Regions from separate parts of the uncultured Tepidimonas sp. genome, predicted to be linked through region 1. Evidence: predicted binding sites of a transcription regulator. Region 1 holds the regulator's gene; each other region holds the start of a gene.
The links. Region 1 encodes HrcA, which represses chaperone genes, less so after heat shock. Its sites were predicted from a motif close to TTAGCACTCNNNNNNNNNGAGTGCTAA; they were not measured.
Positions count from the first base shown of each region.

Region 1 (5,112 bases):
CCCAAAGCAACCCACGCGCGCCGCGGGTACAACCTCGGGGAAAGCCGCGTCACCCATTGATTTTCCTGGTAGGCCGTGCAGGGCTCGAACCTGCGACCAAGGGATTATGAGTCCCCTGCTCTGACCAACTGAGCTAACGGCCCCTGCGGAGGGCTGCATTGTACGGGGCGGCGACGGCCAGTGGGCACGCTTTGCGCGCTATGCTTGCGGCTCGACCCTTGGGGAGGATGCCGACATGACCAACGAATTCTTGCTGCTGGCCGCCGTCGGGCTGGGCCTGCTGGGTGTGGCTTTGCTGCTCGTGCTGCTGCTGCGTCGGCCGCGCTTCGAGACACCGGCCGACTTGGCGGCCCGCCTGGGGCTGCTGGAGCAGCAAATGCAGGCGCTGCTGCAGACGGGCGCCCGGCTCGACGCCGGGGTGGAGCGGCTGCACACCCGGCTCGATGAGTTCACGGCGGCCACGGCCGAGCGGCTGGAGGCATCGCGCCAGACGCTCGACGCCAAACTCGACCGCACCGTGGAAGAAGCGCGCCAAGGTCGACAGGAACTGGGGCAGGCCACACAGACCACGCTGGAAGCGCTCAAGCGCGACGTCTCCGCCCAGTTGGGCGCGATGTCGCAGGCCCTGAAGGACCAGCTCGAAGCAACGGGCGGCCTGATGCACCGACAGTTTGCCGCGCTGCAGGATTCGGTGGCACAGCAGTTACAAGCGATGGTGCAGGGGGCACAGCACAACTCGGAGCAGCTGCGTGCCGCGCTCAACGAGCGGCTGGCGGCCATCCAAGCCGACAACACCACCAAGCTGGAGGAGATGCGCCGCACCGTCGACGAAAAACTACACGCCACGCTGGAGCAGCGCCTGGGCGATTCCTTCCGCTTGGTGAGCGAACGGCTGGAGCAGGTGCACGCCGGCCTGGGCGAGATGAAGCAACTGGCCGGTAGCGTGGGCGACCTCAAGCGCGTCATGACCAACGTACGCGCACGCGGCACGTGGGGCGAGGTGCAACTGGGCGCGCTCATCGACAGCCTCTTGACCGTCGAACAATACGAGCGCAACGTGCGCACCGTCGAGGGCAGCAACGAGCTGGTCGAGTTCGCAATCAAGATGCCGGGGCGCCACGACCAGGAGACGGTGTGGCTGCCGATCGACTCCAAGTACCCGGTGGAGGACTATCAGCGGCTGCTGGACGCGCACGACAGCGGTGACAAAGACACGATCGCCCGGGCGACGCAGGCGTTTGCCAGTGCGCTCAAGGCCGAGGCGCGCAAAATCCGCGAAAAATACCTCAACCCCCCCAAGACCACTGACTTCGCGATCCTGTTCCTGCCCACCGAGGGGCTGTTCGCCGAGGCTTGCCGCATCCCCGGCATGGTCGAGACGCTACAAAACGAATGCCGCGTCGTGCTGGCAGGGCCCACGACGTTGGCCGCCATGCTCAACAGCCTGCGGCTGGGCTTTCGCACGCTGGCGATCGAGAAGCGCTCGTCCGAGGTGTGGGCCATCCTGGCCAGCGTCAAGACCGAGTTTGGCAAATTCGGCCAGATCATCGACGCCACGCGCAAATCGATCGACCAGGCGGCGCGCAAGTTCGACGACATCGGCGTGCGCACACGCGCCATCGAGCGCCGCCTGCGGGGCGTGGAGGCGCTGCCAGCCGACGCACCCTCCGGACTGGACGCGACCGACTGGCTGGCAGTGGACGACGATACCGCCTGAGCAGACTGCTAATGGCTTCGCGCGATCACTCCCCCCGACCCTGACTGAGCGCTTGCCCGACCAGCTTGGCGGTAATGTCGACGATTTGGATCATGCGGTCGTAGGGCATGCGCTGCGGGCCGATGACGCCCAAGGTACCCACGACTTGGCCGTCGACTTCATACGGCGCGCTGACCACCGAGAGCTCTTCGTATGGCACCACCTGGCTGTCGCCACCGATGAAAATGCTCACCCCGTCGGCCTGGGCCGAGATGTCCAGCAGCCGCATGACCTGGGTTTTTTGCTCGAACAAATCGAACAGCTTACGCAGATTGCTCATGTCGCGCGCAAAGTCGTCGACCTCCAGCAGGTTGCGCTCGCCCGCGATCACCACCTCGTCCGTCTGGGCCGCCTCGCTGCCGGCCTCCACCGCCTTGACCATCAGCCCCGCAATCTCGCCGCGCAGGGTATCCACCTCGTCGCGCAGGCGCGCACGCACCTCGTCGAGCGCCAGCCCGGCGTAGTGCGCATTCAGGTAGTTGGCCGCCGACTGCAGCTGATCTTGGGTAAATTCCGTCTGGGGGTGCAGGATGCGGTTTTGCACCTCCCCGTCGGGCGAGACCAGAATGACGAGCACGCGGCGCTCCGACAGACGCAGAAATTCGATGTGCCGAAACACGGCCGACCGCCGCGGCACCCGCACCACGCCCACGAAGTGCGACAGCTGCGACAGTAGCTGCGCCGCCTGGCTGAGCACTTGGCGCGGCTGGTCGGCCGCCAACGCCGGCGCGGGCAGGGCGTCGATGGTGGGCAGCTCGGCGCGCCGCACGGTCAGCATCGTGTCCACGAAATAGCGGTAGCCGCGCGGTGTCGGCACGCGCCCGGCCGAGGTGTGGGGACTGGCCACCAGCCCCAAGTCCTCGAGGTCGCTCATCACGTTGCGGATCGTTGCGGGCGACAGATCGAGCCCGGCCGCCTTGGACAGCGTGCGCGAGCCCACCGGCTGGCCGTCCGCAATGTAGCGCTCGACCAACGCCTTGAGCAGCAATTTGGAACGCTCGTCTAACATCATGGCACCGTCGCTTTCTCGTGTTGTAATTTGAGCATGAAACCGCCCACCGTGCAGCCCGCATCGCCCGTCGCGTCCGTGGACGGCAGTGTTGCGTTGCGCTTTGAGCGCGTGGCCCTGGTGGGCAAATACCACGCCAGTGGCAGCCGCGAGGCCCTGGAGCAGGTCGTGCACTTTTTGCACGACCAAGGGTGCGAGGTGACGCTGGAGCGAGAGACGGCGCACCACATCGGCCCGCTGGGGGATGGCACGCGCGACGTTGCGGGCATCGGCGCGCATTGTGACCTGGCACTGGTCGTCGGGGGTGATGGCACCATGCTGGGCATCGGCCGCCAGTTGGGGCCTTATGGTGTACCCCTCATCGGAATCAACCAGGGGCGGCTTGGCTTCATCACCGACATTCCGTTCGATCGGTTCGCCGACATCCTGCATCCCATGCTGCGCGGGGCTTACGAGGAAGAGCGCCGCACCCTCATGCACGCCGGCGTCTGGCGCGATGGGCATGGCGTGTTCGAGACCATCGCCATGAACGACGTGGTGGTCAACCGCGGGGGTGCCCCCAGCATGGTCGAGCTGCGCGTCGAGGTCGATGGCCACTTTGTGGCCAACCAGCGCGCCGATGGGCTCATCATCGCCTCGCCCACGGGTTCCACCGCCTACGCCCTGTCGGCCGGTGGCCCCCTGTTGCACCCCGCGATCGCCGGCTGGGTGATGGTGCCGATCGCGCCGCACACGCTGTCCAACCGCCCCATCGTGCTGCCCAGCGACGGCGAGATCGTGATCGAAGTGGTCGCCGGACGCGAACCCAGCGCGCACTTCGACATGCAAACGTTTACCAGCCTGCTGCCGGGCGACCGCATTGTGGTACGGCGCTCGGTGCACACGCTGCGGCTGCTGCACCCGGTGGGCTGGAGCTACTTCGATACCCTGCGGCGCAAGCTGCACTGGAACGAAGGGGTTGCCACATGACCCCCGTCAAGGAGACCGAGGCATGAGCTGGCTGCGGCTGGCGGTACGCGACTTCGTCATCGTGCGCTCGTTGGATCTGGAATTGGGCCCCGGATTCACGGCCCTGACCGGGGAAACCGGAGCGGGCAAGTCGATCCTGATCGATGCGCTCCAACTGCTGTTGGGCGGACGCGCGGAAGCGCACGTGGTGCGTGAGGGCGCGGCGCGCGCCGAGGTGGCAGGTGAGTTCGACGTGCCGCGCGCTGCCCTCGATTGGCTGCGCGAACAGGGGTTCGAGGTGGCCGCGGGCGAACCCGTGTTGCTGCGCCGCACCGTCGATGCGCAAGGCCGCAGCCGCGCCTGGATCCACGGCAGCCCGGCCACCGCCGCCCAGCTGCGGGCGCTGGGGGAATACCTGGTGGACATCCACGGCCAGCACGCGTGGCAGAGCCTGACGCGGGCGGACCGCGTGCGCGACTTGCTAGACCGCTACGCCCGGCTGGACACCTCGGCCCTGCAAGCGGCGTGGTTGGACTGGCGCAGCGCCGAGGCGGCGCTGGAGGCCGCCATCGCGGGCCAAGCCACGCGCGACGCCGAACGCGAGCGGCTGCAGTGGCAAATCGACGAGGTGGCGCGGCTCGCGCCCGGGGCGGACGAGTGGGACGAACTCAACCGCCAGCACGCCCGGCTGGCGCACGCGCAAACGCTGATCGACGCCGCGCAGAGCGCGCTGGCCGCGCTGGACGGCGACGAGATCAACGCCAGCGGGCTGATGGGTCGCGCCATCCACGCGCTGCGCGAGCAGGCGCACATCGAACCCCGCTATGCCGAGCTGGCCGACGTGCTGCAGCAAGCACTCGACCAGGTGAGCGACGCCTGCCGCGACTTGCAGCACCACGCCGCGCACACCGAACTGGACCCGGCCGCGCTGGCGGCCCTGGACGAGCGCCTGTCGCGCTGGCTGGCGCTGGCACGCCGCTACCGCTGCCCACCGCAAGAGCTGCACCAGCGCTGGCAGGACTGGCAGGCCCGCCTGCGCGAGCTGCAACGCGCAGCCGATCTGGATGCGCTGCGCGCCAGCGCTGAGCGGGCGCGTGCCGCTTTCCTGGCGCAGGCGCAGGCCGTCTCCCAAGCGCGGCAGCCCGCTGCCGCGAGGCTAGGCGCAGCCATCACCGAGGCGATGCAAGGCTTGGGCATGGCCGGTGGCCGCTTCGAGGTGCGGCTGGAGCCGCTGCCCGAGCCGCAGGCCAGCGGGCTGGAGCGCGTGGAGTTTTTGGTCGCAGGGCACGCGGGCACCACGCCGCGCCCGGTGGGCAAAGTGGCCTCGGGCGGTGAGTTGTCGCGCATCGCACTCGCGATCGCGGTCGTCACCAGCCAGTTGGGTGAGGCTCCCACACTG
Region 1 covers NZ_CALIND010000175.1:11,689-16,800, forward strand. The annotation lists tRNA gene Q0716_RS09120 (tRNA-Ile) at 67-143, opposite strand; gene rmuC (DNA recombination protein RmuC) at 236-1,717, shown strand; gene hrcA (heat-inducible transcriptional repressor HrcA) at 1,743-2,765, opposite strand; gene Q0716_RS09135 (NAD kinase) at 2,802-3,734, shown strand; gene recN (DNA repair protein RecN) at 3,757-5,112, shown strand, end outside.

Region 2 (5,112 bases), on a different contig from region 1:
CGCTTCGACGGCCTTCATCACCAGTTTGATACCCGCGTCTTGATCGGGGTTGGCGCCCTTGAGTTCACCCACGGCCTGACGGGCGCGCAGCAGCGCCACGCCACCGCCGGGCACGATGCCCTCTTCGACTGCGGCACGGGTGGCGTGCAGCGCGTCTTCGACACGGGCCTTCTTCTCCTTCATTTCGACCTCGGTGGCCGCCCCCACCTTGATCACCGCCACACCGCCGGCCAGCTTGGCCACGCGCTCTTGCAGCTTCTCGCGGTCGTAATCGCTGGTGGCTTCTTCGATCTGCACGCGGATCTGCTTGACGCGCGCCTCGATGTCCTCGGCCTTGCCCGCGCCGTCGATGATGGTGGTGTTTTCCTTGGCCACTTCGACGCGCTTGGCCTGACCCAGGTCAGCCAGCGTGACTTTCTCGAGCGTGAGGCCAACTTCTTCGGCGATGACCTTGCCGCCGGTCAGGATGGCGATGTCCTCCAGCATGGCCTTGCGGCGATCGCCGAAGCCCGGGGCCTTGACCGCGCACACCTTCAGGATGCCGCGGATGGTGTTGACCACCAGCGTGGCCAGCGCCTCGCCTTCGACGTCCTCGGCAATGATCAGCAGCGGACGGCCGGCCTTGGCCACTTGCTCCAGCGCGGGCAGCAGGTCGCGAATGTTGCTGATCTTCTTGTCGTGCAGCAGGACGTACGGGTTCTCCAGCACGCAGACCTGCTTGTCCGGGTTGTTGATGAAGTAGGGCGACAGATAGCCGCGGTCGAACTGCATGCCTTCGACGACATCCAGCTCGTTTTGCAGGCTCTTGCCGTCTTCGACGGTGATCACGCCTTCCTTGCCGACCTTGTCCATCGCATCGGCGATGATCTGGCCGATCGACTCGTCGCTGTTGGCCGAGATGGCGCCGACCTGGGCGATTTCCTTGCTGGTGGTGGTGGGCTTGCTGATCTTCTTGAGCTCGGCCACCAGCGCCTCGACGGCCTTGTCGATGCCGCGCTTGAGGTCCATCGGGTTCATGCCAGCGGCGACGTACTTCATGCCCTCACGCACGATGGCCTGGGCCAGCACGGTCGCGGTGGTGGTGCCGTCACCAGCGTTGTCGCTGGTCTTGGACGCCACTTCCTTGACCATCTGGGCGCCCATGTTCTGCAGCTTGTCCTTGAGCTCGATTTCCTTGGCGACCGACACACCGTCCTTGGTCACGGTGGGGGCGCCGAACGAGCGCTCGAGCACCACGTTGCGGCCCTTGGGGCCCAGGGTCACTTTGACGGCGTTGGCCAGGATGTTCACACCCTCGACCATGCGATGGCGCGCATCAGCGCCGAAAACCACGTCTTTGGCTGCCATAGTTCAGATTCCTTTGCAAATGAGTGAGTGATGGACGTCAGACCACGGGGGTCGGGATCACTTCTCGATGACGGCAAACAGGTCGTCTTCCTTCATGTCCAGCAGCTCTTCGCCGTCGACCTTGACGGTTTGGCCGCTGTACTTGCCGAACAGCACGCGGTCACCGACCTTGACGCTCAGGGGCTTGGTCTCGCCCTTGTCGTTGGTCTTGCCGGGACCGACGGCCAGCACTTCGCCTTGATCGGGCTTCTCGGCCGCGTTGTCCGGGATCACGATGCCCGAGGCGGTCTTGGTCTCGTTTTCTAGACGCTTGACGATCACGCGATCGGCGAGAGGACGAAGTTTCATGCGATCTCCTGTCGAAAGGACGATGAGAGGAAGTAGAAGAGGAAGAGCGAGCGGCGGATGCCGTGTGTTAGCACTCACCGCTGACGAGTGCTAATGATAGGGCCTTGGCGACGTGTTTTCAAGGGGGGCTGCGCGGGGCAACAAAAAAGCCCGCACTCGGGCGGGCTTGGGAGCATTCTTGGTGGCGCTTCAGGGATTCGAACCCCGGACCTGCGGATTATGATTCCGTCGCTCTAACCGGCTGAGCTAAAGCGCCAACGAGGGCCGCATTATAGCGAAAAACCAACCGGCTGCCGTGGCCGTCAGCGGTGGCGGAACTGCGGCGTGCGCTTCTCCAGGAAGGCGGCCATGCCTTCTTTTTGGTCTTCGGTGGCGAACATGGCGTGGAACATGCGGCGCTCGAACGCCAAGCCGTCGGCCAGCGACCCCTCGAAGGCGCGGTTGATGGCTTCCTTGGCCGCCAGCACGGCCAGCCGGGGCATGGCCGCGATCGACAGCGCCATCGCCATCGCCTCGTCCATCAGCTTGTCCAGCGGCACGACGCGGCTCACCAGCCCGGCACGCTCGGCTTCAGCGGCATCCATCATGCGGCCCGTCAGCGCCAGCTCCATGGCCTTGGACTTGCCGATCGCGCGCGGCAGCCGCTGCGTGCCGCCGGCGCCCGGGATGACGCCGATCTTGACCTCGGGCTGGCCAAAGCGCGCGTTGTCGGCAGCGATGATGATGTCGCACATCATGGCGACCTCACAGCCGCCACCCAGGGCGAAGCCGGCGACGGCTGCGATGACCGGCTTGCGCACGTGGCGCAGCGCCTCCCAGTTGCGGGTGATGTACTCGCTGCCGTAGACGTCCGAGAAGGTGTAGCGCGCCATGGCGGCAATGTCGGCGCCGGCGGCGAAGGCCTTTTCGCTGCCGGTCAGCACGATGCAGCCGATGGCGTCGTCGGCGTCGAACGCCTTGAGCGCCTGGCCCAACTCGGTCATGAGCTGGTCGTTGAGCGCGTTGAGCTGCTTGGGCCGGTTGAGCGTGATGACGCCGACCGGGCCTTCGGTGTGGATCAGCAGGGTTTCGTAGGTGGGGGTGGTCTCGCTCATGTGGGAGTCCTCGGGACGGGGTGGCACAATGGAAAACGAAATCGAGATGGGGTGTGACGCAGCGACTGTAGCGCAAGCTGCCCGCCGTGCTTGCCCCCTAACCAGAGGAGACGATGGATGACCACGACGCTTGCCGAGACGCCCCCGGCCGACGAGATCCGCTTCGAGCGCCGCGGCGCGGTCGCGCTGCTCACGCTGAATCGCCCGCAGGCACTCAACAGCTTCACCCGTTCCATGCACCGCGCGTTTCAGCAGGCGCTGGCCGAGGTCGAGGCCGACCGGACGATGCGCGCGCTGGTGCTCACCGGCGCGGGGCGTGGCTTTTGCGCCGGGCTGGACTTATCGGAGCTGGACTTCACGCCTGGCCCCGAACAGATGGAGCGCGCCAACCCGGGGCCGGTGATCGACGAATGTTTCAATCCCAGCGCGCGCGCGCTGATGAACCTGCGCGTGCCGACGGTGGCCGCGGTCAACGGCGTGGCCGCAGGGGCGGGGGTGTCGCTGGCGCTGACCTGCGACCTCACGATTGCCGCGCCGCACGCCAGCTTCGTACAGGCGTTCAGCAAGATCGGGCTGATTCCGGATGCGGGGGGCAGTTGGCTGACCGTGGAGCGCCTGGGCTTGGCGCGTGCCATGGGTCTGGCCTTGCTGGGGGACAAGTTGTCCGCCCAGCAAGCCAAAGACTGGGGTTTGATTTGGGACGTGGCCGACGACCCGCTGGCGGCGGCGCTGGCGCTGGCCGAGCGGCTGGCGGCCATGCCCACGCGCGCGCTGGTGGCCACGCGCCATTTGCTGCGCGGCGCGCTGCAGCGCTCGTTCGAGCAGCAGCTCGAGGTCGAGCGCGACCTTCAGTCGGCGCTCGGTCGCACGCACGATTACGTGGAGGGTGTCACCGCTTTCTTGCAGAAGCGCGCGCCGCAGTTCCGCGGCGAGTAGGCCGCGCAGCGGCAGGCGGTCGCGTGCCCGGCCCCATGAGGGGGTGGCGGCTATCGGCGCCGGGCAGCAGCTGCACCGCCACGGCCGGTGGTGGCCAACTCAGCGTGCAGCGCAGCACGCGGCCATCGCGCACCACCCAGGCCGTCAGCGGCTCACCGGCGGTCAATCCGCGGGCGTGCAGCGCGACGTCGTCGAGCCGGCGCACGCGCCAGACCTCCCGGGCGCGCTCGACGGCCAGCCACTCGTCGCCGGCGGCCATGCCCGCCGCTTCGGCGGCACTGCCACGCAGCACGTTGCGCAGCCGCACGCCCTGGCTCTCGTCCACACGCACGCCCAGTTGCTGGGCGAGTGGGGCGGGTTCTTCCTGCCAGCGTATGCCGCCACGCTCCAGCAGTGGCCGCAGCGGCAGCTCGTCGGTGCCGTGGACCCAGGCGTCCAGTTCGGCGTCCAGGCGGCGTGCGGCCAGTTGGCGCAGCACGGTGCGCAGGTCAGCTTCGCGCATGGGGCCGCCGTCACAACGCTGCCACAGCGCGCGCATCACGTCGTCCAACGTGGCGCGGCCCTCGGCGCGCAGCGTCAGGTCCAGACACAGCGCCACCAGGGCCCCCTTGGTGTAGTAGCTGACGGTGGCGTTGGGTGTGTTTTCCTGCACGCGGTAGTATTTGATCCAGGCGTCCCAACTGGCCTGCGCCACGCTTTGCACGTGGCGGCCGGGGGTTTGCAGCACTTGGTTGATCGTCTTGGCCAGCAGCTGCAGGTGGGTCGGGGCGTCGATGAGGCCCGCGCGCAGCAGCAACAGGTCGTCGTAGTAGCTCGTGAAGCCTTCGAAAAACCACAGCAGCTCGGTGTGGTTTTCGCGGTCGTAGTCGTAGCGGGTGAACTCGCGCGGGCGCAGCCGCTTGACGTTCCAGGTGTGAAAGTATTCGTGGCTGATCAGTCCCAGTAGCGTGGTGTAGCCGTCGCTGGCGCGCAGCGCGGTCGAGGCAGGCTGATCGGGCAGCGGCTGCAGAGGCAGGTCGGTGCGTGCACACACCAACGCGGTGCTGTGGCGGTGTTCCAGGCCGCCGTAGCCGTCGTGCGTGGCCTGCAGCAGGAAAACGTAACGGTCGATGGGCGGAGTGCCGCGCGGGCCATGCCACAAAGTCATGGCGGCCTCGCAGATATGGGCGGTGTCGCGCAGCAGCCGCTCGCCGTCGAACCCGGCGGGTGCGCCGCTGACCACGAATCGGTGCGGTACGCCGCGCACCTTGAAGTCGCCGCACCAGAAGTCGCCCATCGCCACCGGGCTGTCGGCCAGTTGGTCGTAGCCGGCGGCCCAGTAGGGGCCGAACCCATCGCCCTCGGCCCAGCGCCAGCGGGCGGAGGCCGCGTGCCGGGTGCGGCCGCT
Region 2 covers NZ_CALIND010000060.1:1,683-6,794, forward strand. The annotation lists gene groL (chaperonin GroEL) at 1-1,347, opposite strand, end outside; gene Q0716_RS03145 (co-chaperone GroES) at 1,405-1,695, opposite strand; tRNA gene Q0716_RS03150 (tRNA-Met) at 1,875-1,951, opposite strand; gene Q0716_RS03155 (enoyl-CoA hydratase) at 1,998-2,789, opposite strand; gene Q0716_RS03160 (enoyl-CoA hydratase-related protein) at 2,907-3,725, shown strand; gene Q0716_RS03165 (peptidase M61) at 3,679-5,112, opposite strand, start outside.
Region 2: a site for HrcA is predicted at 1,763-1,789, ahead of Q0716_RS03145 (co-chaperone GroES). Genes of this name have one in related genera too.

Region 3 (5,112 bases), on a different contig from region 1:
CCGATGAGCTGCACGTCGAAGTGGCGCATCTTCATGACGCGCTTGCTCGCCTCGCGCACGGTGGCGAATGCCTCTGGCAGCAGCGCATCGAGTGACTCGCCATTGGCCAGCCGCTGGCGGAACTCGGCCGTCTTGGCCTGCAGTTGCTCGTCCGTCAGCATGGCGTACGAGGCTTCCAGCGCATTGATGCGCTCGACCGTCTTGCGGTAGCTCTTGAGCAGCCGATCGTTGCGGCTGCCGAAAATCTTGGTCAGAAAAGGGATGGCCATACAAACCCCACCGCACGGCCCGCCAGGCGTGCGGCTCAAAGAAAACGATGACGAGGTCGTCACCCCGCCCACGGCGGCGCGCAACCGATACCGAGCCCGCGGCACAGCGGCGCCCCGGGTCAGTCATATGGCCATTGTAGCCCTGTGGCAAGTCGCACCGTGGACCCTGCCGGCGCGGCTATGTCGATCGGCCCGCCACGCGCACCTGCAGCACCTGCACCTCGGCATTGGCCGCACGCGCCGCCGCCAGCAGCACGGGGGCGAGCTGGCGTACCTTGGCCGCCACCGATGGATTGGCCGCCAGCAGGCACCACACACCTTCCTCCAGCGGACCCGCCGTCACCAAGGGCCGCAGCGCCGGGGGCAAATGCACGGCCACGCGCTGTAACAGGCGGCGCGAGGCCCAGGCGCGCTCGGCCACATCCGCCAGCACCGGGTGCGCGCGCACGGCCTGTTGCAAGGTCAAGACATTTCGGGACATGTCCACCAAGTGTACGCGCAGCGCCGCGCGCGGCCTCTTGACCGATCACGGCGCTGGCAACAGCCGCAGCAGCCGTCCGGCGCCTCCACGATGCGGTAGCCAAAGTGCAATCGGCCCTCGTGCCGTGGCCGCTGCCGAAAGATGACCTGCACCTCCTGCAAGCGGGTCGCATCGGGTGCCAGCACCGCGCGCGCCAGCGCGGTCGCGTTGCCCTCTCCGTCCGCGCCGGGCTCGGCAAAACAGAAATAGAGCCAGCCAAGCCAGCGCCCAGCGGCCCACGCCACGCACGGGCGTCTGCTGCCCAACCCAAAAAACGCCAGATCACTGCCATGGGCGCAGCGTCGCCGAATGGCGGTGGGGCGTCAAGCCCGGGCAGCGGCATTTCCCTGGCGGGATGTTGGGCATCGCGCCCATCGCTTGGGGAACTTGGACGACTGGCACTCGATCAAAGAGAGTGCTAATATGGAAACCCACAGGAGAGGAGATCCCATGTCCACGACGCTTGCCCTCGCCCCGGCCACCCAGACGCTGCCGGCCGCCTCGTGGTCGAGCCGCGCGCTCGTGTTGCCACCGCTGGGCAACCTGGATGCCTACATCCGCGCCGTCAACCAGATCCCCATGCTCAGCGCGGAGGAGGAGCGCGAATGCGCCCGGCGCTGGCGCGAGCAACAGGATTTGGAGGCCGCCGGCAAGCTGGTCATGTCGCACCTGCGGCTGGTGGTGGCGATTTCGCGCCAGTACCTGGGATACGGCCTGCCGCAGGCAGACCTGATCCAGGAGGGCAACATCGGCCTGATGAAGGCTGTCAAGCGCTTCGACCCCGCGCAGGGGGTGCGACTCGTCAGCTACGCGGTGCACTGGATCAAAGCGGAGATCCACGAGTTCATCCTGCGCAACTGGCGCATGGTCAAGGTGGCCACCACCAAAGCGCAGCGCAAGCTGTTTTTCAACCTGCGCTCGCTCAAGCGCGGCTTCAAGGCCGACGCCGATGACGATGCCGTGGGGCGCGAACGCCTGACGGAGGCCGAGATCGACACCGTCGCCCGCGAATTGAACGTGCGTCGCGAAGACGTGATCGAGATGGAAGCCCGCCTGTCGGGCACGGACGTCGCGCTCGACCCGCTGCCGCAGGATGACCAAGAAGACCACCACGCCCCCATCGCGTATCTGGCCGATCAGCGCCACGAGCCGACGGCGGTGCTGGAGGCGCGCGAACGCGAGCGCCTGAGCTCGGAAGGCATCGAGCACGCGCTGGCCCAGTTGGATGAGCGTTCGCGGCGCATCGTCACGGCGCGCTGGTTGCAGGTCAAAGACGACGGCAGCGGCGGCGCCACGCTGCACGAGCTGGCAGAGGAATTCGGCGTCAGCGCCGAACGCATCCGTCAGATCGAGGCCGCGGCGCTCAAGAAGCTGCGCAAGGCGTTGGAGGCGTACGCCTAAGCCCTGGCCGGCCCCTCACTCCTCGCGCCGCAGCGCGGGGAACAAAATCACGTCGCGGATGCTGGGGCTGTCGGTCAGCAGCATGACCAGGCGGTCGATGCCGATGCCACAGCCGCCCGCCGGCGGCATGCCGTACTCCAGCGCGCGGATGTAGTCGGCGTCGAAGTACATCGCCTCGTCGTCGCCCGCGTCCTTGTTGGCCACCTGGGCGTGAAAACGGGCGGCTTGGTCTTCGGGGTCGTTGAGCTCGGAAAAGCCGTTGCCCACCTCGCGCCCGGTGATGTAGAGCTCGAAGCGCTCGGTGATGCTAGGGTCGGTGTCGCTCGCCCGCGCCAGCGGCGAAATTTCGGTCGGATGGTTGCAGATAAACGTGGGCTGCCAGAGCTTGTCCTCGACCGTCTCCTCGAAGTACAACACCTGCAGCCCGGGCAGGCTGCGGCGATCGAGCCGCTCCTTGACGGGGTCGACCCCCAGGCGGCGCAACTGCTCGCGCAACCAATCCGGGTCGTCCACGCGCTCGCCCGCGTCGGTGTGGCGCAGGATGGCTTCGCGAATGGTCAGGCGCTCGAACGGGGCGTCGAGGTCCACGTCGCGCCCCTGGTAGACCAGCCGGCCGCTGCCGCACACGGTGTGCGCTACGTGCCGGATGAGCCGCTCGGTGAAGGCCATCATGTCCACGTGGTTCCAGTACGCCGCGTAGAACTCCATCATGGTGAACTCGGGGTTGTGGCGCACACTGATCCCCTCGTTGCGGAAGTTGCGGTTGATCTCGAACACGCGATCGAACCCGCCCACCAACAGCCGCTTCAAGTACAGCTCCGGCGCGATGCGCAGGTACATGTCCTGATCGAGCGCATTGTGGTGGGTGACGAACGGCTTGGCGTTGGCCCCGCCAGGAATGGGATGCAGCATGGGGGTCTCGACCTCCAGAAACCCGTGCTGCACCATGAAGTCGCGCACCGCGGTGACGGCCTGGCTGCGCGCCACGAAGCGCTGGCGAGCCGCGACGTCGGTCATCAGGTCGACGTAGCGCTGGCGGACCTTGAGCTCCGGGTCATGGACGCCATGGAACTTGTCCGGCAGCGGGCGCAGGCTTTTGACGATCAAGCGCAGGCGGTCGGCTTTGATCGAGAGCTCACCCGTACGGGTTTTGAACACCGTGCCTTCGGCGTACAGGATATCGCCGAGATCCCAGTGTTTGAAGCTTTCATAGGTGGCCTCGCCCAGTGTATCCTTGGTCAGGTAGAGCTGGATGCGCCCCCCGGTCGGGCCGAACGAGGCGTCCTGGATGGTGGCAAAACTGGCCTTTCCCATGACGCGCTTGAGCATCATGCGCCCAGCGACGCTCACGCGCGCCTGCAGGGGTTCGAGCAGCTCGTTGCTCATGTGGCCGTATTCGGCCTGCAACCCTTCGGCCGTGTGTTGCGGACGCACGTCGTTGGGGAACGCGGGCCCCGCCCCCTGCGCGGCGGCGGCGCGCAGCGCCTGCAGCTTTTCGCGGCGCTCGGCCATCAGCTGGTTTTCGCTGGCGCCGTCGGCGGGGGGTCGATGCTCGTGATCGGTCATGGCTGTGCACGAAAAGAAAGGGTCCTGCGGTGGGTACCGCAAAACCCTCGATTGTAGGCTCCGCCCGGGATCGACCCGCCGTCGGTGGGTGCCCAGCTGCGTAGCCCCGAGTGTCAGGCGATCGCGGCTTCGCCCAGGTACGCCGCGCGCACCTTGGGGTCGTCCAGCATGGCTTTGGCCTCACCGACCATGATGATCTCGCCCGAGTCCATGACGTAGCCCCGGTCAGCCACCTGCAGCGCGCGGCGAGCGTTTTGCTCCACCAACAGCACGGTCACGCCCTGCGCGTGCACGTCGCGCACCACCTCGAAGATTTTGTCCACCATGATGGGCGACAGGCCCATCGACGGCTCGTCGAGCAGCAGCAGCTTCGGCCGGCTCATGAGGGCGCGTGCCATGGCCAGCATCTGTTGCTCCCCGCCCGACATGGTGCCCGCGAGCTGGTCACGGCGCTCCTTCAGGCGCGGAAACAGCTCGAACATGCGGTCGATGTCACGCTGGATCTCGGCCTTGTCGGTGCGCACGTACGCGCCCATGAGCAGGTTTTCGGTGATGGTCATGCGCGTGAACACGCCTCGCCCCTCGGGCACCATGGCCAGGCCGCGCTTGACCAAGTCCCACGAACCCATACCGCGAATGGGCTGGCCCTGGTAGGTGATATCACCGGCCTCGGCCAACAACATGCCGGTGATGGCCTTCATGGTCGTGGTCTTGCCCGCGCCGTTGGAGCCGATCAGGGTCACCAGCTCGCCCTCGCGCACCTCCAGATCGATACCCTTGACGGCCTTGATGCCGCCATACGAAACCTTCAGACCCGTGACTTTGAGCAGGGTATTGGCCATTTCAGTGTCCTCCGGTGCCCAGGTAGGCCTCGATGACCTTGGGATTGCGCTGCACCTCGGCCGGTGTGCCCTCGGCGAGCTGCTTGCCGTAGTCGAGCACGGTGACGCGGTCGCACAGCCCCATGACGAGCTTGACGTCGTGCTCGATGAGCAGGATCGTGCGGTTGTCGTGGCGGATGCGGTCGATCAGCTCGCGCAGCTGCACCTTTTCGGTGGCGTTCATGCCCGCGGCCGGTTCATCCAGCGCGATCAGCTTGGGGTCGGTCGCCAACGCACGCGCGATCTCGAGGCGCCGCTGGTCGCCGTACGACAGCGTGCGCGCCTTGTAGTCGGCGTACTTGGCGATACCCACGTACTCCAGCAGCTCCATGGCCCGCTCGGCGATGGCTTTTTCTTCGCCCTTGAAGCGCGGCGTGCGCAGGATGGCGTCGATGATGTTGGAGCGCGTGCGCACATGCCGGCCGACCATGACGTTTTCGAGCACGGTCATTTCGGCAAACAGGCGGATGTTTTG
Region 3 covers NZ_CALIND010000199.1:10,860-15,971, reverse strand. The annotation lists partial or broken gene secA (preprotein translocase subunit SecA) at 1-269, opposite strand, end outside; gene Q0716_RS10545 (hypothetical protein) at 448-750, opposite strand; gene Q0716_RS10540 (PQQ-dependent sugar dehydrogenase) at 732-1,034, opposite strand; gene rpoH (RNA polymerase sigma factor RpoH) at 1,240-2,190, shown strand; gene lysS (lysine--tRNA ligase) at 2,206-3,756, opposite strand; gene Q0716_RS10525 (ABC transporter ATP-binding protein) at 3,870-4,598, opposite strand; gene Q0716_RS10520 (ABC transporter ATP-binding protein) at 4,600-5,112, opposite strand, start outside.
Region 3: a site for HrcA is predicted at 1,185-1,211, ahead of rpoH (RNA polymerase sigma factor RpoH). Genes of this name have one in related genera too.